Regions from separate parts of the Aliamphritea hakodatensis genome, predicted to be linked through region 3. Evidence: predicted binding sites of a transcription regulator. Region 3 holds the regulator's gene; each other region holds the start of a gene.
What was found. Region 3 encodes LexA, which represses DNA repair genes until DNA is damaged. Its sites were predicted from a motif close to TACTGTNTANNTANACAGTA; they were not measured.
Positions count from the first base shown of each region.

Region 1: PCI15_RS11580 (S24 family peptidase) is a predicted target of LexA. The motif match lies at 2,317-2,336, and genes of this name have one in related genera.
Region 2: PCI15_RS14445 (DNA topoisomerase III) is a predicted target of LexA. The motif match lies at 1,763-1,782, and genes of this name have one in related genera.

Region 1 is NZ_AP025281.1:2,516,167-2,524,449, reverse strand. It holds gene PCI15_RS11590 (SOS response-associated peptidase) at 1-619, shown strand, start outside; gene PCI15_RS11585 (Y-family DNA polymerase) at 640-1,899, opposite strand; gene PCI15_RS11580 (S24 family peptidase) at 1,899-2,303, opposite strand; gene ppsA (phosphoenolpyruvate synthase) at 2,540-4,939, opposite strand; gene ppsR (posphoenolpyruvate synthetase regulatory kinase/phosphorylase PpsR) at 5,449-6,267, shown strand; gene PCI15_RS11565 (MFS transporter) at 6,293-7,690, opposite strand; gene PCI15_RS11560 (DM13 domain-containing protein) at 7,919-8,283, opposite strand, start outside.
Region 2 is NZ_AP025281.1:3,137,072-3,145,354, forward strand. It holds gene PCI15_RS14445 (DNA topoisomerase III) at 1-1,741, opposite strand, end outside; gene PCI15_RS14450 (glutathione S-transferase N-terminal domain-containing protein) at 1,866-2,228, opposite strand; gene PCI15_RS14455 (TIGR04211 family SH3 domain-containing protein) at 2,568-3,137, shown strand; gene PCI15_RS14460 (Crp/Fnr family transcriptional regulator) at 3,179-3,664, opposite strand; gene PCI15_RS14465 (GrxA family glutaredoxin) at 3,987-4,256, shown strand; gene PCI15_RS14470 (hypothetical protein) at 4,300-4,455, shown strand; gene PCI15_RS14475 (HIT domain-containing protein) at 4,558-5,007, opposite strand; gene PCI15_RS14480 (GNAT family N-acetyltransferase) at 5,190-6,371, shown strand; gene PCI15_RS14485 (sensor domain-containing diguanylate cyclase) at 6,563-7,690, shown strand; gene PCI15_RS14490 (aminotransferase class V-fold PLP-dependent enzyme) at 7,749-8,283, opposite strand, start outside.
Region 3 is NZ_AP025281.1:1,894,721-1,903,003, forward strand. It holds gene topA (type I DNA topoisomerase) at 120-2,783, shown strand; gene PCI15_RS08640 (DUF6586 family protein) at 2,866-3,363, shown strand; gene PCI15_RS08645 (hypothetical protein) at 3,391-3,648, shown strand; gene PCI15_RS08650 (cell division inhibitor SulA) at 3,711-4,184, opposite strand; gene lexA (transcriptional repressor LexA) at 4,189-4,791, opposite strand; gene dinG (ATP-dependent DNA helicase DinG) at 4,889-7,045, shown strand; gene rhlB (ATP-dependent RNA helicase RhlB) at 7,353-8,283, shown strand, end outside.

The DNA of each region.
Region 1 (8,283 bases), 620 kb from region 3:
GTGCGGCCGATTTACCGTCAAAGGCAAGAAGCTTACGAAACAGGTCAGTGAAGAACTGGACTGTGATTTTGAAGCAGACACCAATGAAGACCTGTGTCCGACACAACAGGTCGAAACCCTGATTTCATCGGAAGGGAAGTTACAGCAGCTTTCAGCTACCTGGGGGATTCATCCGCAGTGGTCCAACAAATTACTGATCAATGCCAAAGCGGAGACGGTGACCGGGAAGAGTACATTCCGGCAGGCGTTCACCCACCGGCGTTGTGTGGTGCCCTGTTCCGGGTGGTTTGAGTGGCGCAATGAAGGCGGCAGCCGAAAACAGAAGTATTTCTTCCGCCAGAAAGATGAATCTGCATTGTATATGGCAGGCTTCTGGTACCCGGGTGCTGATGAGCACTTACCTCAGCTGATGACTATGACCATAGCCCCCACCGCCACCTGTGCTGAATATCATCACCGGATGCCCTTGCTGATTCAGCCTGAACACATCCACTACTGGCTGAATGCCAAGGCTGACGAGCTGCAGCCCCTGCTAATCTCACCTGATGAAACAATCATCATATCGCCCGCTGATCCTGAGCCACCATCGCCATCAGCCGCACAACAGTCATTGTTCTGAACGCATCCTCTTTTTTCACCTCAGCACTGAATCCGCGGTATATCGCTTAACCGGGTGGTGTATTGCGGTGACAGAAACTCCCGTCGCATGGCGAACTTCTGCTGAATGCCCTGCCCCGCCAGGTAAGCGGTGTTACGGCCGTAACGGGCATTGATGGCGTCCAGGCATTGCATCAGCCCGGGATTGTCTGCAGAGGGGGTAAAGAGGTCTTGCTGGAAGGCGGCTTTCTCACTCAGGTCAATAAGGCCGACGCCGCAGCGGTAGAACGGTACGCCGGGACGATAGATAGCTTGCACCGCTTGCCGGCAGGCATTGGCGATAACAGTGGTGTCCTGTGTCGGTACCGCAAAGCGGTGGGTAATGTATTTCCGATAATAGCCCTGGGCATCGTGCGGAGAACTGGTCGCAAAGATCACCGCCACGCCGGCGAGGCTCTGCTGCCGGCGCAGTTTAGCAGCAGCGATACTGGCGTGTTGCACCAGCGCCTGACCCAGCACATCCGGCGTACGGATTCGCTGACCGAAGCTACGGGTACTGTAGATCTCTTTCTTTGAGGCCCGTACATCGTCCCAACTGAGTTTCACCACGCCCTGCAACTCGTATACGGTGCTCTCAACCAGCACCGAAAAGTGTTTGCGTATCCAGCCAGGATTGGCGTTCGCCAATTGCCAGGGGGAATCTATATTCAGCGCCTGCAGGCGTTTGGCCAGCCGGCTGCCAATGCCCCAGACATCGGTTAACGCCATATTCTGCAGAATGTGCCGTCGAGCAGTTTCGTTGTCGATAACGGCCACACCACGGTAGCCTTCTATCCGTTTTGCAGCATGATTCGCGGCCTTCGCCAGTGTGGGGGTCGGGCCGATGCCCACGCCGATCGGCAAGCGTACTTCCGTCCACACGGCCCGGCGAATCGCCCGGCCGTGCTCAAACCAGCCTTCCGGTGGCACCCAGCCTTCATAGAAATGAAAGATCTCATCAATGGAATACACGTGGCAGCGGGGCGCAAAGCGGGAGCAGGTATCCATCATCCGCTGGCTAATGTCCGCATAGAGTTCATAATTGCTGGAGCGGATCACCGCCCCGGCCCGTTCCAGATCTTCCCGGACCTGAAAATACGGGATGAACTTCTTCCCCACCCCTAACCGTTTAGCAATGTGGCAGGCCGCACAGATGCAGCCGTCGTTGTTGGTCAGCACCACCACGGGCTTATTGCGGATACTCGGGTCGAAGATCTTTTCACAGCTGGCATACATGCTGTTGGCATCACAAAGCGCGTACATCAGATACTCTTTACCAGCGGCCGGTGTAAGCGGATGGAGCGGATCACCACCCCTTCGATCTGGAAGTCATCTCCTTCGCGGATGTGATACGGTGCCCGGTCCGGCGCCGCCGACAGCAGCATGGCCCGGCGCTTATCGATCTTCTTACAGACAAATACGCCATTGAGATTGGCGACCACCACGTCCTGGTCTTTGACTTTCTCGAACCGGGAAATCACCAACAGGTCACCGGAGAAGATGCCTTCCCCCACCATCGACTCCCCCTCGGCATACCCCAGGTAGGTAGCAGAGGGGTGATCAATTAACAGCTCATCCAGATTCAGGGCCGATTGTGTGTATTCAGCAGCCGGCGACTCAAAACCGCTGATGCCGGCCTGTGCCGGTATAGGAATAAAACGAAGCATAGAAAAAACCTTATACTGTATATAAATACAGTATAAGTAAGAAAACGTGCTTCAGCTACTGAAACACACTCATGATGGGTAATAACTGATTCCCATATCATTGACCCGGGTTTTCAGAACAGCTGGATTCGCTCCGGGGCAGACAGGCCTTGGCAGGAGCAGCTACAGCAATGACAACACAGAAACAAAAACGCCCGTTACAGAAACGGGCGTTGTTATCGATTGACTCAGACTGTCTACTCTTCTGAGGTATCGCCATTAGCCAGGAAGAACCAGGTATCCAGCACGGTATCCGGATTAAGGGATACCGAGTCGATACCTTCTTCCATCAGCCAGCGGGCCAGGTCCGGGTGATCTGACGGTCCCTGACCGCAGATGCCCACATACTTGTTGTGCTTCTTACAGGCGCGTATCGCCATGGCCAGTAACTGGCGCACCGCTTCGTTACGTTCATCGAACAGATGGGCAATGACGCCGGAATCCCGGTCCAGCCCCAGTGTCAGTTGGGTCAGATCATTGGAGCCAATAGAGAAACCATCGAAGTATTCCAGAAATTCCTCGGCCAGCAAGGCATTGGCCGGCAGTTCACACATCATAATGATGCGCAGGCCATTCTCCCCGCGGCGCAAACCGTTTTCAGCCAGCAGGTCGATAACCTGCTTGGCTTCACCCAGCGTCCGGACAAACGGAATCATAATTTCGATGTTGCTGAGCTTCATTTTTTCACGCACATACTTCATCGCACGGCATTCAAGCTCGAAACAGTCACGGAAACTTTCAGCGATATAGCGGCTGGCACCCCGGAAGCCGAGCATCGGGTTTTCTTCTCTGGCTTCGTAAGCATCGCCGCCAATCAGATGGCTGTATTCATTCGATTTGAAGTCCGACATCCGGATAATGACTTTCTTCGGATAGAAGGCCGCCGCCAGGCTTGAAATCCCTTCAACCAGTTTGGATACGTAAAAGTCGATCGGGTCTTTGTAACCCGCAGTACGGCGGTCAATAACCTGCTGCAACCCTTCACTTAACTGGTCGTAATTCAGCAGTGCTTTGGGGTGAATACCGATCATCCGGTTAATAATGAACTCCAGCCGTGCCAGGCCCACACCGGCATTCGGTAACGCCTGAAAATCAAACGCCCGGTCCGGGTTGCCCACGTTCATCATAATATCGAACGGCAGAGACGGCATTGAATCCACCCGGTTGGTCTGGTGTTCGAAGTCCAGCTTACCCGAATAGGCCTTACCGGTATCACCTTCCGCACAGGAGGCGGTTACCAGCTGACCTTCTTTAAGTACTTCAGTGGCATTGCCGCAACCAACAATTGCCGGGATCCCCAGTTCACGGGCAATGATTGCCGCATGACAGGTACGGCCACCCCGGTTGGTAATAATGGCGGAAGCACGTTTCATCACCGGCTCCCAGTCCGGATCGGTCATATCGGTGACCAGCACATCACCGGGCTGAACCCGATCCATCTCAGTGATATCTTCAACCAGCCGCACCGGGCCACTGCCGATCCGGTGGCCGATTGAACGGCCTTCTACCAGCACTTCACCGGTTTCTTTCAGCAGATAGCGCTCAATAACCGCATCCTGGGCACGGCTCTTAACCGTTTCAGGGCGGGCCTGTACAACGTACAGTAAACCGTCTGCACCGTCTTTGGCCCACTCGATATCCATCGCGCAGCCGTAATGCTGTTCAATTGTGACGGCAAGTTTTGCCAGTTCCTGAATGTCATCATCGCTGAGGGAGAAACGCATCCGCTCGGCCTGATCAACCGGAACCGTTTTAACACTGCTCTCGCCTTCGCCTGCCGCTTCGTTATACACCATTTTGATGGCTTTGGTGCCAAGGTTGCGGCGCAGCACGGCAGGCACATCCTGACGCAGGGTTGGCTTATAGACGTAATATTCATCCGGGTTGACCGCGCCCTGCACCACGGTTTCACCTAAACCGTAAGCAGAAGTAATAAATACCACATGCTGGAAACCGGATTCAGTATCCAGAGAGAACATCACACCACTGGTGGCGATATCACTGCGCACCATGCGCTGAATACCGGCAGACAGGGATACCAGGTCATGTTCGAACCCCTGATGTACCCGGTAGGCGATTGCCCGGTCGTTATACAGTGATGCAAATACAGATTTGATGGACTGAACAACGGCTTCATAACCACGGATGTTCAGAAAGGTTTCCTGCTGGCCGGCAAAAGAGGCATCCGGCAAATCTTCTGCCGTTGCGGATGAACGGACAGCAACACTGATATCCTGCCCGTCACACAGTGCTTCGTAAGCGGCTTTGATGGCGCTTTCCAGCTCAGGCTGCAGGGGTTCGGCTTCGATCCAGCCGCGTATCTCTGCGCCAACTCTGGCCAGTTCACGGACATCTTCAACATCAAGGGCAGCCAGTGCCGCAGAAATTTTGTCCCCCAGCTGGTGATAGCTGAGAAATTCATTAAAGGCTTCAGCAGTTGTGGCAAATCCGCCGGGTACCCTGATACCGGCATCGCTCAGCTGACTTATCATCTCCCCCAGGGAGGCATTCTTCCCACCAACTTTATCGACATCCTTCATGCCCACCTGGGCTAACGAGATCACGTAGTTGTGCAAAGTCTTTCTCCTTATTGTCATTTGTTCCGGGGTATGAACACGGTGTGCTGATAATCCAGGCGGTCGGGTAAACCGCGTGCGGAAAAACACCCGCTGGCCCGGCCATAATACTGTAATTGGCGGCAGATTATGAGAGGTATCAGCCCCTGTTTTGGCGGAAGTATTGCCCCACCGCAGGGTCTGCACAGAAACTGATCAATATTAAGATTGCGAAACGCGGCGGCGTACAGCCTCTGAGGCATACTTTTTATCGGTACAGGCCTCCGTTAGTAAAGAAGAGATGTACCGGTAAACCGGGCCCTGCAGGGACAAATATCTATTCAGACACGGGCTGTTTTATGCCTCTGCAAGCCGTCCGGAACTGAACGTATGCCGTGATAACCCTTTATCAGGAATGAGTAGCCACCTGATTAACATAAAGGTGACGTACGACTTTTGGCGGATATATCAGCGGCGGCGGATACACAGGTATTGCTTTGCAATTATCTGTAAAGTGGCAATAATGCCGTTTTACTCAAAGACATAAGCCCATGAAACGTACAGCATTCTTTATTTCCGACGGGACCGGCATCACCGCCGAAGCATTGGGCAACAGCCTGCTGGCTCAGTTTGAAGGCATTAACTTCGACAAGATTACCCTGCCGTACATCGATAGCATCGATAAGGCTCACGATGCCGTAAAACGCATAAACGAAGCCAGCGAACGTGACGGCCAGCAGGCCATCGTTTTCGATACGGTAGTTGATGAAACCATCCGCAAGGAAATAAGCAGCAGCGTTTCCTACAAGATCGATGTCTTTTCAGCTTTTCTCAAGCCTCTTGAGCTGGAACTGGGTTGCCACTCTTCATACAGCGTCGGCACTTCACACGGTATTCACGAGATGGACCGCTATAAAGACCGGATCGAATCCGTGAACTTTGCGCTGGATAATGATGACGGTGCCCGGACCCGACAATACGACCAGGCAGATATCATTCTGATCGGTGTTTCCCGTTGCGGTAAGACCCCGTCCTGTCTGTATATGGCGCTGCAATTCGGCATCCGGGCGGCAAACTACCCCCTGACGGAAGAAGATCTGGGTGAGGAAGATCTGCCGGAAATTCTCCGCCCTTACCGGGATAAACTGTATGGGCTGACGATTGACCCGTTCCAACTGGCGGCTATTCGCCATGAGCGTCGGGCCAACAGCCGCTATGCATCACTGGATCAGTGTGAATTTGAAGTCCGCTCTGTTGAAAAAATGCTGCGCAGGGAAAAGCTGCCGAGCATTAACACCACCAGTTTCTCCATTGAAGAAATTGCCACTAAAATCATGGCGCATATGGATCTGGACCGGCGGATCGACTGATCAAACTGCCGCCACAGAAACAGCGTCAGCGCATCCGGCCGCGGGTCAGAGAGAAATACCCGCCGGCCAGTGCGTAAGCCCCGCCCAGTAACACTGCGATTTTCACCACCACCAGCAGTTGCGGATAGTCTTCCGGCTGTAATACCTTTTCACCGAAATAGTGGTTAAAGATCACCACCATAATAGTGGTGCTAAACATATTCCCTGCCGTACGGGCCAGATTCAGAAGCGCGGAAGCAATGCCCAGACGTGCCGGATCAACCGATCCCATGGCGGCATTGTTGTTCGGTGATGAAAACAGTCCGAAGCCGATGCCCAGCAAACACAGGCCCAGCTTGATCTGCCACAGCGGGGAATGCATTCCGGCAAAAAACAGCACCACAAAGCCGAGCACAAACATGCCGCAACCCACAGTGGCAATGACCCGCGCCTCATAGCGATCCGATAACCGTCCTGCCACCGGCGCAATACAGGCCATCAGCAATGCCTGAATCAGGATAATGCTGCCGGCTTCACCCGGCGACAGCCCCTGAATGTATTGCAGATACAGACTGAGAATAAACAGCACCGGAAAGCTGGCCCCGTACATACAGATGCTGGCCAGAATGGAGCGGGTAAATATACGGTTCTGGCGCATGGCATCAATCCGTACCAGCGGCGCTGTTGCCTGACGCTGATGACGTACAAAACACCCGCAAAGCAAGATTCCGGCAATGAGTACGCCCATAAAGCGGGGGTCAGGTAAACCGGAAATCCCGAAGAACAGGCAACTGGTGCACAGCATGAAAATAAGGCTGCCAGTCAGATCCAGCCGCTGGCTGAATGTCAGCGAGCGGTCCTGTTCAGTACGGGGGGTGACAGGCACAAACCGCAGCACCAGAGCCAGTGCCAGAATAATCCCGGGAACCGGTAACCAGAAAACACTGCGCCAGCCTAACAACTCGGTTAACCAGCCGCCTGCGACAGGGCCGAGCGACAGCCCCAGATATACTGACGTGGAAACAATGCCAAGAAACATGCCCCGGCGGGCATTCCCTGCCAGACTGGCCACCATGGCCATGGCAGTCGCAAAAATACAGGAACTTCCCAGCCCCTGGAGTACCCGTAACACAAGCAGCCATTCAACCTGATCAACCCAGGCAACAACCGCCGATGATAATGCGTAAAGCGCAAGCCCATAAAGGTGAATGCGGCGACGGCCATACAGATCTGCTAACCGGGCAATCGGCAGCATCAGCACAACAGATCCCCACAGCGGCGCACTGGGCACCCAGCTCAGATACACCGCATCGATATGCAAGTCATCCGCAATGCTGGGTAATGCCAGGTTTACGGCAGCCATTGCCATCGGCACCAGAAAAGCCGCCAGACATATACTGAACAGCGCTAACCAGGGTGGCTGGGGAGTATCAGCCTGTTGCATGGAAATACCTTTTAATCAGCGAGCAGAAAGCTGCATACGTGGCCTGAACGGCAGACTGATGCAGATATCCATTTCTTGTCAGAGATCAGCCCCGTGACTGTCGGAAAAAAACAGCAAGGGCGCAGGAAAGAATTCAGGTGATTATATCACTGTAACGGCCAAAAATAGTCACCGGGCCGGTGTTTAATCCCCCGGCTTTTACTGAACTGGCTTTTGACAAACAGGGGGTTAGCGAAACTGACTGGCAGAAATATATTTCTGAAATGTTTCGCACCACACCAGTACCGTGTTGTACTGCGTAAAATCGATCTGCTGATCGAACGCAACCAGAAAATTGTTAAAGGTATTCACCTCACCCAGCTGCAATGCACTGGATTTTACCGCCAGAAATTCCTGATCAGAATTTACATACTGAGGCACAAGATAGACACGGTAGTCGGGGCCGGGAGCCAGTTCACCAATGAAGGCCACCTGATGACGGCTGATACCGACACGCCCTTCTCCCCAGTGAAGGAAGTCACTGCCAGGAATATCCGGCTCAAAAGTAGCTGTATATTCCGCTTCAGCGATGATTTCAGACAGCTGAGCACTGT
Region 2 (8,283 bases), 1.2 Mb from region 3:
TATGACAGATATCATTAAGGGTGGATTCCCAGCGGGCGGTCATATCCGGTGTGGTCGCCGAATCCGGTAAGCAACCGATAAGCGCCTTACCTACCTCTGAAGCCCGAACCGCCTTACCTTCCCGGTACAAAAAACCCCGGGTAAACAGCAGTTCAATAATTCCGGCACGGGTAGCTTCAGTGCCCAGCCCGTCAGTTTCCTTCAGTATCTTGCGGATATCCGGGTCCTGAACATAGCGGGCAATCCCGGTCATCGCCGCCAGCAGAGTGGCGTCGGTGAAATATTTGGGGGGCTGGGTATGCTTTTCTTCCACCTCACCGCGCAGACAGTCAACCACCTGCCCCTGCTGCAGTTCAGGCAACTGCTGATCCTTGCTGGCATCTTTATTCAGTAAATGCTTCCAGCCCAGCTCCAGCGTACGGTGGGCATTACAGACAAACAGACCACCGGCAACCGTTACCTCAGCTTTGGTCTCAAAGTAACTGTACTTAGGCATGAACTGATACAGATAGAAGGTTGCGATCAGGGTATAAATTTTCTTCTCAGTTTCGCTCAGAGACGCAGGCATTTTACGACTGGTGGGAATAATCGCGTGGTGGGCGTCTACTTTGCTGTCATTCCAGGCGGCGCTGCGCCGGCTCAGGTCCAGCATTCCGGACACCTTCTCAAAACTTGGGCAGTTTGCCAGTACAACAGGCATAACATCTTTTGCCAGCCCGTGATGCTCCCGGGGCAGATACCGACTGTCAGAGCGGGGATAGGTAATCAGCTTGTGACGTTCATACAAACTCTGACAGGTATCCAGTACCGCCTTGGCATTCATGCCGAAGCGCTTTGCGGCTTCTATCTGCAGTGAAGAGAGGTTAAAGGGTAGCGGCGCGGCCTGCTGTTTCTGCTTCTGTTCCAGCTTTGTGACGGTGCCCGGTTGGCCGGTAATTCTGGAGGCGACATTCTCCGCCAGCGGCCGGGACAATACCCGCCCTTCTTCATCCTGATAAGGGGCACAGTTTTCACTGGGCTTCCAGCGGGCCTGAAAATCTTCCTGTTTTTCCGTCTGCAAATGGGCGGCTACTTCATAGAATGGCTTCGATACAAAGTCTGCAATGCTCTGGTCCCGCCGGACCACCAGCCCCAAAACCGGTGTCTGTACCCGGCCGACTGACAGTACGCCGCTATAACCGGCCTGCTGTCCGCGTAATGTATAGGCCCGGGTCATATTCATCCCGTACAGCCAGTCCGCCCGGGAACGGGCCAGTGCCGAGACTGAAAGGGGTACAAATTCCTGATTAGAACGCAGTTGCTGCAGTGCCCGGCGCACTGCACTGGCATTCAAGTCACTGATCAGGCAGCGCTGCGTGGCAGCTTTTTTTGCCGCACTGACACCTAAGTAGTTGATGACTTCATCCACCAGCAACTGCCCTTCCCGGTCCGGGTCGCCAACGTGAACCAGTTGATCAGCCTGCTTCACCAGCTTGCGCAAAACACTCAGCTGGCTGCGTGTTTTGCTGCGCGGCTGCAGCTTCCACTGTTCAGGCACAATGGGTAAATGCTCAAAACGCCACTGTTTATACTGGGGGTCATAGTGATCCGGTTCAGCCTGCTCCAGCAAATGTCCGAGGCACCAACTGACAACATCGCCGTTGCCCAGCCGGATGAATCCCTGATCTTTGCTGTGCGGTTTTGGCAGAACGTCAGCCAATGCCCGTGCCAGACTGGGTTTTTCGGCAATGTATAAAATCATAAATAGCTCAACCGGATACTTTACTGGCTAAATATACAGTTAAGCATTCTGTTACGGCAAGCCCCGTGAGCCACAGACACAAAAAAAGCAGCCACTGGCTGCTTTTTTCTCACCGCAAAGCGGCTTATTTTACGTAGTTCTGTTCCAGATACTGAATAATGTCACCGGACTCATACATCCAGCGCACACCATCCTGCTCTTCAATACGCAGACAAGGCACTTTCAGTTTGCCGCCATTCTGCTCCAGCTCAGTTTTATAATCCTGGTTACGCCGGGCATCCCGCACTTCCACATTCAGGTTAAAACGGCGCATCGCACGGCGAACCTTAACGCAAAAAGGACATGCTTCGTACTGATACAGGGATAAACTGGCTGTCTGCTTATCCAGCTCAGCCTGTTCTTCAGGGCTGCGCTGCATTTTTTTCGGCGGAGTAAGCGCATTCACCAGTAAAATAATACGGCCAAGAATCCAGCGAATAATAAACACTTCTATCTTCCTCAGAGAACAAAAACGGTGGGCGATTCTAGCACACAACAACCCTCTGTGACGATGCCGTAAATCCGCTTAACCGTCAGCACCGGATGCCTGCACGACAAAGCTGAAATAAAACTGAAAATAATAAACAAATGTTCGAACTTTTCCCGGGCACCGAAGTCACAGGCTAAGCTGTACAGGGATGAGACAAAATTAAAATTATTTACCCGGGGGTCTGCACCCTGCGAAACGAAGGACAATACCGTTCCCGTCAGCAGGCACCCGATAAAACCAATACAAGCTTGCAGCCCTGTTATGCAGCAAGAGCAGAATACGAGTTACGGTGCCACCATGCGTTTATTGATTGCTTCCTGTTTTACCCTGGTTTCTCTTTTCAGCCTGAACACTCAGGCAGCCTATATAAGTGATGATGTTTTTACCTATTACCACGGCGGCCCCAGTGATCAGTACAGGATCACCGGCCGGATCCGCAGCGGCACCAGCATCACCATACTGGACCGCAATAAAGACAGCGGTTACGTAAAAATCAAAACCGCTTCAGGGCGTACCGGCTGGTTGCCCGGCGCTAACGTCAGCGAAGGCTCAAGCATGTCGGTCCGCTTTCCCCAGCTGGAAGAAAAACTGGGTAAAAGTAATGCCATGATCACCCAGCAGAATGAGGTTATTCAGTCACTGAAGCAACAAACTGTGGGTCTGCAGCAGCAAAATAAAGAATATGCTGACACCATTGCCAAACTGGAGCTGGAAATTTCCAGCCTGAACCGCTCCATAAACAGCATGGATGATTCAAACCTGATGCGCTGGTTTACCTACGGCGGGCTGGTTGCATTCGGCGGTCTGGTACTGGGTCTGATTATCCCGCTGATTCCGCGCCGCAAGAAACGTCCGGACGTGTGGTAAGGATAAATCCAGATAAAGTCTTCAGATGCAAAAAACCGCCGTTATCCGGCGGTTTCTGTACTTAACTGATCAATACAGCCGGCCAGTTCGCAATCTCCGTCACGCAGACGTCTGCTCAGATCACGGGCCATGTTCATAAATATAAGCATGTACTGCTCGGCATCCTGCTGATAAAGCGAAAACAACTGATCGGCCTTGATTTCAATCGCATGGCAGTGATCATCAGCGATGACCACACCGCTGCGTGGGTAAACCCCAAGCAGGGCCATAGCACCGAAGCATTCTGTCGCCTGAAAACTGCGAATCTTATGCAGGTTGCCATTTCCACTGCCGTGCTTATACAGGGATGCATGGCCTGATACCACGATAAAGGCTGAATCGCCCCGCTCACCTTCGGAGAAAAAAGCCTCTCCCGGCACATGCTCAACGCATTTACAACCGGCAATCAGCATCCGGATACTGTCTTCCCGCAGGCCACCAAATACAGGCATGTTCTGCAATTGCTCAATAGGAATATCTACTGCCACGCGACTACTCAACTTTTCCCGAGACGACATTTTATTATGTCAAACTCGTGACATAATAAACCAAGCAGCGCCACGGTCAAACAGGCACTTTTACTCTTGGTAAAATCAAACGCCCAGCGGGGTTAAAGGTTACATAGCATCCTTTACTCAAACTGGTTGCTATACTGACAATATTGGCGCGGCTTCAGTCCCGGTTTATGGCATACTTCACCGGGTTACAGAGCTAATAACCAATAGCTATGTTTAATATAAACATTCACTATTGGCATACGGGTTAATAAATTGTTTCAATGTCACCCGTTCTTATGAGGAGATTATTTAGATGCAACGTGTGACTATTTTTGGTCGTGAAGGATGCGGATTCTGTGTCCGTGCCAAGCAACTTTGTGAAATCAAAGATTTAGATCATCGCTACATTGATATCCATAAAGAAGGTATCAGCAAAGAAGATCTGGAAAAAACCATCGGTAAACCAGTCACAACTGTTCCTCAGATCTTCCACGGAAAGGAGCACATCGGAGGCTTTACCGAGTTTTCTGCATTAGTCGCTGAGCTTGAAGAAGGAAATGAGCTCGAAGGATTCGAGCTGTAAGGAACTGACTAAGCAATAACCGCAATTAACAGCGAGCAAGCCTATGATTACATTATTGTCTTTAGCCGTTTTAGCTTGTCTGTTCGTGATTGGCTATAGCCTCAGAGACCATCTTAAAGGGCACAGCAGCCAACCGCAGGCAATCCGTATTCCTGTCGAAGAGCAACGCCGGCATCCACAGCGCCGCCGTCGCCGTTAGACCTGCAGAAAACGGGCCCGTTCCGAAAAGCCCGGACAACAGAAAAGCGCTCAGTCATGAAGACTCAGCGCTTTTTTTATACCTGCCGATACATCCCGCCGGTTAACTGGCCGCCCGGTTCAGCGCCAGCGCACCTCTGAGTATCACTTCAAGTTTATGCTGTACTTCATACAGCTCTGTTTCAGAATATTGCCGGGACGGTACCGCGCCCCATACAGGCGCAGGCCAGGCGGCATCATCTTCATAACGCACCACATGGTGCACATGTAACTGCGCAACCATATTACCGATAGCCGCCACATTCATTTTTCTGGCGGCAAAAATATCGTGCAGGTTCTCAGCCAGAAAAGAGGATTCATGTATAAGCTGTTGCTGCTCTTCTTCCGGCAAATGATAAATTTCTGTCGCGCCGGCCCGGCGTGGTACCAGAATAAACCAGGGATAGTTGGCATCATTCATCAGCAACAGCCGGCATAGCGGGAAATCACCAATATGAATGCAGTCGGCGGCGAGACGGGGATCCAGTTCAAATTCCAGCTCTAGCTCATCCATCATATATCTCCTTTGTGTAGCAATACCTTAACTCTAGCAGTTGAACAGCCTTCCCGACAGAACTTGTTGACTGTAAAGCAGTTTTTCTCATACTTACCGGTCAGCATCAGACAGAAAGCTGGATTTACCACAACCAACTGACTTACAGTAAGCACACTCCTCCAGCCACCAAACACTGCGCTATGACCACATTCAGTTTTCATAACTCCATCGCTGATATCGGCGAGGAAACCTGGGATGCCCTGGTCCACCGGCCAGACTGCGGACTGGATTATCCGTTTATCCGTTACGGATTCCTGCATGCACTGGAAAGCAGTGGCAGCGTCTCGATCAAAACAGGCTGGCAACCCTTTCATCTGGTCATCAACGATCCGGAACCGGTTGGCGTGATGCCTCTGTATGTCAAACAGCATTCCTATGGCGAATACGTGTTCGACTGGGCCTGGGCAGACGCCTACCAACGTTACGGCCTGGAATATTACCCAAAACTGCTCAACGCCATTCCTTTTACACCGAGCACCGGCCCCCGCCTGTGCCTGTCGGCTGACCTGAGCCCGCCACAGCAGGCAGAGCTGCACCAGGCGGCTGCTCAGGCACTGACACAGGTATGCCGGCAACATAAGCTGTCCGGCTGGCACAGCCTGTTTCTGGACACTGACAGCCTGCCGCTCCTCAGGGGTGACGGGGTTAAGCGCCGCCTGGGCAGCCAGTATCACTGGTTCAATCAGGGTTACCATGACTTTGATGATTTCCTGAGTACCTTCAGTTCCAGAAAGCGTAAAAACGTCCGCAAGGAACGGCAGAAAATTAACCAGCAGGCGATCAGCCACCGGTTTCTGAACGGCCAGCAAATCACTGACGCAGAACTGGACCGCTTTTACGACTTTTACCAGATCACCTACCTTAAACGGGGCCGTTCCGGTTATCTGAACCGCGATTTCTTTCGCCTGCTGTGCGAAAGCATCCCGGAAAACCTGCTGTTCTGTATCGCCAGCAAAGACGATCAGGACGTAGCCGCCGCCCTGTATCTGCAGGATTCAGCCACCCTGTACGGACGCTACTGGGGCTCACTGGAGGCGTTCGACAGCCTGCATTTTGAAACCTGTTACTATCAGGGCATCGACTACTGTATTGCGAACGGCTTAAAACGCTTTGACCCCGGCGCACAGGGAGAGCATAAAATTCAGCGTGGCTTTAAACCAATCGAAACCTGGTCGGTACACTGGCTGGCGGAAGCAGGATTCGACCAGGCTATCAGCCAGTTTCTTGCCGAAGAAGAAACCATGATGCGTGAACATATGGCAGCGCTGGAAGCCCAGTTGCCTTTCAAAGCAGATAATCCGGATGGCCGGGATGCAGACTAAACAGCATTAAAAGCACATCCATTACCCAATCTGGGTAATGACTATTCTGGCTACAGGCCAGTGTTCATCAGGGTTGTTGAAATTAAAGTGTTTTTTTCAGGTTTAGGGACAAAAGTTTCCCAGTACTTTGCCGATTAAATGAATTATAGTTTTGCAGTCAGGCAAAACCCTAGTTTCCAGTTAGGCGATTTATGGCATCAACAGAAAAAGACAATCAGGAGCTGCGCCGCGTTATCCGTCTTATGTCGAGTAAGATGGAGCGTAATGAGGCCATTCTGAAATCTTTTTTTGAGATGGAAATCCGCCTGCTGAGCTGTAGCACGCTGGCAGAATTACTGGACCTGCTGTTAGTTGAGTTCAAAGAATATTTCCGCCTGAGTTCTGTCAATCTGATCTTGCTGGACCCTGAAGGCGCCGCCCGGGATCTTCTGGATGAGTACGTGCCCCCAAAGCCCGGCCACACCCTGCGGTTTGTCAAAAATCAGCGCTTACTGAAATCAATTTTTCCGGTCCCTGAACTGAAGGCGGGAGAACTGGACAGTGAAACTAAAAAACTCGCCTTTCCCAGCAGCCCCTTTATTCTCAGCAGCGCCCTGCTGCCGCTGGTACGCCATGACTGCCTGATCGGCAGCCTGCACTTAGGCAGCAAAGATCCCGGGCGTTACAACGACAGTTTTGACTATGACTACATAAACCACCTGGCCTCTGTTATCGCAGTCTGTATAGAAAACTGCATCAACCAGCAGAATCTCAAACGCATGAGCATCATTGATATGCTCACCAAGGTACATAACCGCCGTGCATTCGATCAGGAAATCATCCGGGAACTGTCCCGCGCAAACCGGCACCAGACCACGCTCAGTTGCCTGTTTGTCGACCTGGACCATTTCAAGCTGGTAAACGACACTTACGGCCATCAGGTGGGGGACCGGGTGCTGCGCAGTGTGGGCCAGGTTCTTAAAAAGTCACTGCGTAAAACTGACTTTATTGCCCGTTATGGCGGCGAAGAATTTGCGATTCTGCTGCCCAAATGTGATGCCGCTCAGGCACAGCAAATCGGTGATACCATTCGCAGCAAAATTTTGAAAATGATCATGCATAATGATCTTGGAGAAGCCTTCCGGATCAGTTGTTCCATTGGCATATCCAGCTGTGAAGTGTCCCGTTATCACTGGGCATCACTGGAAGACCTGTCCACCCGGCTGCTGAAAGCTGCCGATGACGGTGTCTATACCGCCAAGCATAACGGCCGCAACCAGTGTGCCTACGAGCCGTTTGATCTGGAACCGCGCAGTGGCATTAAACTGGTATCTGGCTGAACCAAAAAAAACCGCCGCAGCTAATACTGCGACGGTCTTCTTTCATACTGCCGGTAAATCAGACAGCTACTTCCTGAGGTAATATAAACCAGCGCAGCGCTTCGGCATCTGCCGGCAGATCAAGCGCATAACGTTGCCCTTCCTGATCCCCCAGTAAAACGGCTTCCGCCTGCTGCAGTAAATCCGCATAGTCAGACGCAACTGTGACAGCCCCCAGCGGTTCTGCAGCCGCCATGAAATCCACATCATGCAGATTCACCGCTGTCTGCAGCCCCTGCCCCTGATACTTCCAGACGCCTGAAGCAGGATCATACTGATAATACGGTAACAGTCTCCAGCCATGGGCAGCAATCAGATCCACCGCCTGCAAAAGATACTGAAAGGTTGCCTCATCAATGAAATAGTTAAAGTTCAGCCGGCTCCAGCCCGGCCGCATAACCATCTGCGCCGCCTTTATCTGGGCTTCGACCGCTTTACTGTACTGCATATCCATCTCCAGCAATGCGTGGCCGTATGGCCCCGCACAGGAGCAGCCGCCACGGGCCTGAATGCCAAACAGATCATTCAGCAGCGCCACGACAAATCCGTAGTGA
Region 3 (8,283 bases):
AAATAGATTTTAATAATTGAACCTGTAATTTTAATCAGAAGCTTGACCCTTTAGGTTTGAGACATTATATATGCACGCTGATTTGAGTTGCTGATTATATCCTCTAAGGATTTTTGTATATGGGTAAGTCCCTCGTTATTGTGGAGTCTCCGGCGAAAGCCAAGACGATTAACAAATATTTAGGTAACGATTTTGTCGTTAAATCCAGTGTGGGGCATATACGTGATTTGCCTACCAGCGGTTCAGCGAGTGCGTCTAAATCTGATCCCAAAGAGCGGGCCAGACAGGCCGCACTTACCCGTAAAATGTCACCTGAAGAAAAGGTGAAACATAAAGCTAAAAAGGCTAAAACCCAATTGATTGCGCGCATGGGGGTGGATCCGGAAAAGGACTGGCTGGCGCAATATGAGATATTGCCGGGCAAAGAAAAAGTTGTAGACGAACTGAAACGTCTGGCGAAAAATGCTGACACCATCTATCTCGCGACCGATTTGGACCGAGAGGGTGAAGCGATTGCGTGGCACTTGCGTGAAGCGATTGGCGGAGAAGATGACCGTTACCGCCGGGTGGTATTTAACGAGATTACCAAAAAATCCATTCAGGAAGCGTTTAAGCAGCCAAGCGAGCTGGATATGAGCCGGGTAAATGCTCAGCAGGCGCGGCGTTTTCTGGACCGGGTTGTGGGGTATATGGTCTCGCCACTGCTGTGGGAGAAGGTTGCCCGTGGTCTGTCTGCCGGACGTGTACAGTCGGTGGTAGTGCGCCTGGTGGTTGAGCGCGAGCAGGAAATCCGCAGTTTTATTCCGGAAGAGTTCTGGGAGATGCATCTTGATGCAAGTTCCGGGGCGAAAGAGGCCCTGCGTCTGCAGGTTAATAAATATCAGGACAAAGCTTACCGGCCGACCAGTGAGACAGAGAGCGATCAGTATAAGGCGCTGATCGGCCAGTCACCGCTGGAAGTTGCTCAGCGTCAGGACCGGCCAACCAGCAGTAAACCTTCTGCACCGTTTATCACTTCGACATTACAGCAGGCGGCGAGTACGCGGCTGAATTTTGGTGTAAAGAAAACCATGATGATGGCTCAGCGACTCTATGAGGCGGGCTACATCACTTATATGCGTACGGACTCGACCAATCTGAGTACTGAGGCTGTTGCTGCCTGCCGGGATTATATTCAGGACAGCTACGGTGATAAGTATTTACCTGAGGCACCGAACCGTTATAGCAGTAAAGAAGGCGCGCAGGAAGCACACGAAGCGATTCGTCCTTCGGATGTGACGGTTGAGGCTACATCCCTGAAAAGCATGGAGCGGGATGCTGAGCGCCTCTATGAGCTTATCCGTCGTCAGTTTATTGCATGTCAGATGATGCCTGCGCTGTACACCAGTACACGCATTACGGTTAAGGCCGGTGAGTTTGAACTGTCTACAAAGGGCCGGATCCTGCGCTTTGACGGCTATACCCGGGTGCTGTCAAAAGCAAAAGCAGATGACGATATTATTTTGCCGGACGTACAGCAGGGTGACACCCTGAAGCTGGAAAAGATTGAACCCAAACAGCACTTCACTAAACCCTCGCCACGATATACTGAAGCGTCGCTGGTGAAAGAACTTGAGAAGCGCGGTATTGGCCGCCCATCGACCTATGTGCCTATTATTTCGACCATACAGGACCGTGGTTACGTTGAGTCACAGAATCGTCGTTTTTATGCCCAGAAGATGGGTGACATTGTTACTGAGCGGCTGGTAGAGAACTTTACTGATCTGATGGATTACAGTTTCACAGCCCGTATGGAAGAAGCGCTGGATGATATTGCCAGTGGCGAAGCGGATTGGAAGGTATTGCTGAATCAGTTTTACAACGGTTTTGTAAACCGTTTGGAAATTGCTCAGCAACCTGAAGGCGGCATGCGGCCTAACTCGCCGACTGCAACTGATATTCCGTGTACGACCTGCGGCCGTGAAATGATGATCCGGACAGGTACTACCGGGGTCTTTTTAGGCTGTTCCGGCTATGCGCTGCCACCAAAAGAGCGCTGTAAGTCGACAATGAATCTGATTCACGGCGATGAAGTCGTCAGTGTTGACGGTGATGATGAAGAAGAATCCCGCATTCTGATTAATAAACACCGTTGCAAGATTTGTGATACGGCAATGGACAGCTATCTGATTGATGAGCAGCGTAAATTGCATATCTGCGGCAATAACCCGGATTGCAGTGGCTTTGAGGTCGAAAAAGGCAGCTACAAGATTAAAGGCTATGACGGCCCGGTTATCGACTGTGATAAATGTGGCGCGGAAATGCAGCTGAAAACCGGTCGGTTCGGTAAGTTCTTTGGCTGTACCGCTGAGGGCTGTAAAAATACCCGTAAACTGCTGAAGAGTGGTGAAGCTGCACCGCCGAAGATGGACCCGGTACCTATGCCTGAGCTGGCCTGTGACAAGGTTGAGGACACCTACGTATTGCGTGACGGCGCGTCCGGTTTGTTCCTGGCTGCCAGCCAGTTCCCGCGGAAACGGGAAACCCGCGCGCCAAAGATCAGTGAGTTGTTGCCGCACCAGAAAGAAATTGATCCGAAGTACAGCTTCCTGTTCAGTGCACCGGTTCAGGATGATGAGGGTAACCCGAGTATTGTCCGTTACAGCCGGAAAACCAAAGAGCAGTATGTGATGACTGAAGTAGAGGGTAAGGCGACGGGCTGGCGGGCTTTTTATCAGGGTAATAGCTGGGTAGTTGAAGCCGCGAAGGCAAAGCCAAAGGCTAAAGCGAAAGCTAAGAAGTAAGGGTCTACACTTAGGGTTGATGGCCACGGCTTTTGCTGTGGCCATTGATGTGTAGTATTTCTTTTTTTTGGCAGGTACCTGTATGTCTCTGAGTGGTTTGAGTCTGACAAATCAGCGACTGTATTTTGCAAAACTGCAGTTGCAGCAATATAGCGCGCTGGCTGACGGTGAGTCAGAGCCTGCGCGGCAGGCACAGTATGAGTCTGTTGTATTTCATCTGATACAGGCTTACCGGTCATTTCTGCGTGAATTGGCAGAGGCCCAGAATGTCCCGTTATCAGCTGATACAGGCAGTGCTGTTGTCTTACTTGAAGGATGTTCTGCGGACTTTGTATCACCGGAACTGCAGGAGCTGGCGATGCTTGAAACAGAAATCGCCTCCTGGCTGGCGCAGATGCAACGGACATTTGTACAGCTTTCTGCTTTGGGTGGAGACAGTCATGAAACCGGTGTAGTGCATCATTCTGAGATCAGTTTAACGATGCTGACTGATGATGACCGGCAATCCAGTCTCACATTGTGGCTGGAAGCATTGTCTTCAGTTATACAGCGCTTACGCGCTGTATCTCAGGAATGGTAATTCATTTTTTAAGATAGAGTTTTATTGATGGCTGAGTTGTTTCTGGAAATTGTTGAGCTTGAGAGTGGTGAAGTTGTACTGCGTGAAATGGAGTCCGATGATGTGCCTGTGATGCGGGTCAGCTTCTCGGATGATATGAAAAAGCGCCTGCAGGATCAGCATCTTGATGTGGCGAAGGTGATGCTGAGTGCCGGCATTCACATGGCTGCAGAAATACAGAATAAGGCTGCTGAAGCACAGGAGCTTAAAAGTGCGGAAGATGAGAAACCGCCGGTTTTGCACTGAGCAGTTAACGATCATAAAAAAAGCGCCACAGGGCGCTTTTTTTATGGCGGATAAAAACTGTTTTATGAGGCTATGCGGTCCCGGATCACAATGCCGTGGCTGGCGCCGTGTTCAGCTGCATTTTCCAGGCCGTTTAGTTGCTCATTGCTGAGCATTCCGGGCCAGGTGATTACCGCGTGGCAGGTGCCTGCTTTCAGGGCCTGGCATGCCAGATCATAAGTTGTGTGGCTGGCGTCGGGTTGTAACAGCATGATCTTGTTAAGATCAATGCCGGCAGCCGAAAGCAGTGCTTTGGGCAGGCTGCTTGGCGGTGCAATCCAGGCAAACCAGCGATCGTCGCGGCTTAACTGAGCAAGCAAAGGCAGTAACATCGTTAACTGATCAAAATCATTGTTTTGCATAACAATTTCAGTGATTTTGCCAGCAAGAGCGGGCATCGGCTGAGATACCTGTTCAGTTAACATGCTGTCAGAAGGGCGAATCAGGGGAATATTCGCGTTCTGAGTGGGTTGAGTTACCAGTTCTGCCTGCATCATGTCGTTATCCTCTTCTAATCACGCCTACGCCAAGGCCTTCAATAGACAATTCCTGTTCTTCCAGGTTGATCACAATCGGGTCAAATTCTTCGTTTTCAGCAATCAGGTACACTAAGTTGCCATCTTTTCTGAAGCGTTTAACGGTAACGTCATCTTCGATACGGGCGACAACGATTTCTCCGTTTTTTGCCTGTTTGCACTGATGTACGGCAAGCAGGTCACCGTCCATAATGCCAACATTCTTCATGCTGGTGCCCCGTACCCGCAGGAGATAGTCCGCTGGCGGGTGAAAGAAGTCTGCAGCAATGGTGCAGCGGTCTTCAACGTGTTGCTGAGCCAGTATCGGGTTACCTGCGGCGACCTGTCCGACGACAGGCAGGCCTGCAGCTTCCTGTTCAAGGTCGGGAATACGGATACCCCGTGATGTGCCAGGTATCATTTCGATTGCGCCTTTACGCGCCAGCGCCTTGAGGTGTTCTTCTGCAGCATTAGCAGATTTAAACCCCAGTTCCCGGGCAATGTCTGCACGGGTTGGCGGATAGCCGGTGGTTGCAATGTAATGTTTTATACATTCAAGAACATCGGTTTGTCGTTGTGTTAGTTTCATGATGATCTCTGTGTTTTTATCCAGTGCCTGTAACTATATACAGTATTTTGCTTTTGTAAACATTTTTTATGTTTATATATCCAGTGTTATTGATAGAATGGCCGCCATTCATACAGACGGATTGATTGACGTGCTGACCGACGATCTTAAAAAACAGATACAGACTGCTTACAGTAAGTTTTTAGCCAGCCGTGGCTTAAAAGCCCGTGCCGGTCAGAAGCGGATGATCGCAGAAGTGGCTAAAGTCATTGGTAATATCCCTGTTGACGATAAAGCTCAGCGCCTGGGGGAAAATCACGTCTGTGTTGTAGAGGCGGGAACCGGGACGGGCAAAACGATCGGCTATTTGCTGGCGGCAATTCCGGTTGCCAAGGCTTTAAAGAAGAAGATTATTCTGTCTACCGCCACCGTGGCCCTTCAGGAACAGTTACTGCACAAAGATTTGCCTGAAGTACTTGAACATACTGAATTGTCGATGAGTTTTACCCTTGCAAAAGGGCGGGGCCGCTATCTTTGTATTAACAAGGTTGAGCAACACCTGGATTCAAGTGCTTCAACCGGTCAGATCGCACTGTATGAAGATGAACAGGCGATGCGGCTGGACCCGGAAACGGAGACTTTTTACAAGCACCTGCTTAATGAGTACGCGTCGGGCCGCTGGGACGGTGACCGGGATAATCTTACCGAAGAGATCGAAGATGCCCGCTGGGGACCCTTAACCAGTGACCATTTACAGTGTACTAACCGCCGCTGTACCAACTTCAGTGCCTGCAGCTTTTTTAAGGCACGGCGGGATCTGGATCAGGTTGAATGCGTGATTGCTAATCACGATATTGTTCTGGCGGATCTCTCTCTGGGGGGCGGGGCTATCCTGCCTGATCCCGGTGAAGCGATATATATTTTCGATGAGGGGCATCATCTGGCGCCCAAGGCCAGTAATCATTTTGCGTTCAGTTTGCGGATCAAGTCATCGTCGCGCTGGCTCAATACCCTTCCCAAGCAACATGCTCAGATGCTGGAACAGCTCGGTCATCCGGGTGTGATGTCTCAGTATGTTGAGCAAACGTTACGTCCTGGCGAAGATTTAAAAATTCTGCTTGAACAGATCCATGAGCTGGTGAAGCCGCTGATGGTCAATGCTGAAAATGGCCGGATACGTGACCGTTACCGCTTTGCCGGTGGTGAAGTCCCTGAAGAGTTAAGGCTGATGTTCAAAGATTCTGAGCATCTGGCTGCCCGGCTGTTAACCCGTCATGAAATGTTACTGGACCTTTTCCGTGAGGCGCTGGACGGTGAGGTGGGTGACATTGATAAACAACTGGCTGAGCAGTGGTATCCGAGGCTTGGGCTTATGGTGTCGCGCTTTCAGTCCATTACCGGTCTGTCGAAAAGTTTTTTCCGGGCTGATGAGCTGAAAGAAAGCCCCACAGCCCGCTGGGTCAATCTGGTAGAGTCGGGTATCGGTCAGGATTTTGAATTTCACAGTGCACCGGTGTCTGCTGCGCATATGCTGCAACAGCATTTGTGGCAAAACTGTTTTGCTGCTGTTGTTACATCCGCGACCCTGACAGCACTGGGGCGATTTGACCGGGTGCTTGATGATCTGGGGCTGCCGCCTGACACCCCGAGTCATAGTTTGCTGAGCCCGTTTGATCATTATAATGCGGCTGAGCTTTATATCCCGGCGATGAATGCCGAGGCCAGTGATCCGGACGCACATACCCAGGCGGTGTGTGACTTCCTGAACAGTGAGCTCGACAGTAAAGCGGCTACGCTGGTGTTATTTACTTCCTGGCGCCAAATGCGCACAGTGCTTGCCTCGCTGGACGAAAAGCTCAACAATAGTGTGCTGTCACAGGGTGATTACAGTAAAAATGAAATACTGAAGCGTCATCGCAGCCGTATTGATGACGGTGAGGGCAGTATTATTTTTGGTTTGGCCTCCTTCACTGAGGGGGTTGATCTGCCAGGGAAGTACCTGACGGAGGTTATCATCACCAAGCTGCCGTTCAGTGTGCCGGATGACCCCGTTGATGCGACCATGGCAGAATGGATTGAAAACAAAGGCGGTAATGCCTTTATGGAGTGGTCTGTTCCGATGGCTTCGGTGCGCCTGACGCAGGCCGCCGGCCGGTTATTACGGACCGAACAGGATACCGGCAGAATCGTTCTGCTGGACCGGCGAGTAGTAAGCCGGCGCTATGGGCGGCAATTATTAGATGCCTTGCCGCCTTTTCGGCGTACCGTTGGCTAATGCCTGACGGTAACGTCTTTCGATGAGTTCCGGGCTTTGTAAGGTATGCGCTTCTTAAGTGGAAAAGAGAAAGTGAAGAGTATGCAGCATAGCCGGCGGAATAATATAAGTATTTGAATACATAGGTACTAACTTGATAAAAAATTTGTTTCGTAAGGTGAATAAGTCACCGGAATCAGCAGAGGCACAGCCGCAGGCTGCAGCCGTTACGTCTCAGGAAAAGTCGACTGAAGCCAAAACAAAGTCAAAGCCAAAGGTAAAATCCAAACCGCGGCAGCCAAAGGCGAAGCCACCGGTTTCGTGGTCTGTGGATCAGTTTCAGGTGGAGCCTGAGGAGGGTAAACAGCGTTTTCACGACTTTAATTTGCCAGATGATGTGATGCATGCCATTGCTGATCTTGAGTTTAAGTACTGTTCTGCCATTCAGGCGGCAACGCTGAACCAGTCTCTGGCCGGTAACGATATGATCGGCAAGGCGCAGACAGGCACGGGTAAAACCGCCGCGTTTCTGATCAGTATTATTACTGACCTGATTGACTTTCCGCTTGAGCATAAGCGTGCCCGGGGTGTTCCGCGGGCGCTGATCATTGCACCGACCCGTGAATTAACCTTGCAGATCGCTTCGGATGCTGAACAGTTGTCCAAATACTGTGATCTGAGTGTTGTTTCGCTGGTGGGCGGAATGGATTACGACAAACAGCGTAAACAGCTGGCAGCCCGTCCGGTGGATATTCTGGTTGCTACTCCCGGCCGTCTGATCGATTTTGTGCGCAGTTCTGATGTGGATCTGGGGGATGTTGAGGTGATGGTTCTGGATGAGGCCGACCGGATGCTTAGCATGGGCTTTATTCCTGATGTCCGCACTATCATCCGTCATACGCCGCGCAAAGGCGACAGGCAGACGCTGTTGTACAGTGCGACCTTTACTGACGACATTATGAACCTTGCCAAGCAGTGGACGGTCGATGCGCAGGTGATTGAAATTGAACCGGAAAAAAGAAGTACAGATTCTGTCACTCAGCAGGTCTATCTGGTTTCCCGTCAGGAGAAATATACCCTTCTTCGTAACTTTATGCGGGCCAATCAGCTGGAGCGGGTAATTGTGTTTGGTAACCGCCGTGACGAAACCCGCCGGCTGGCTGAGCGCCTGCAGAAAGACGGTTTGTCGGCAGCCCTGCTGTCTGGTGAGATACCCCAGCAAAAACGCCTGAAAACCCTTGAGGCTTTCCGTAGCGGTA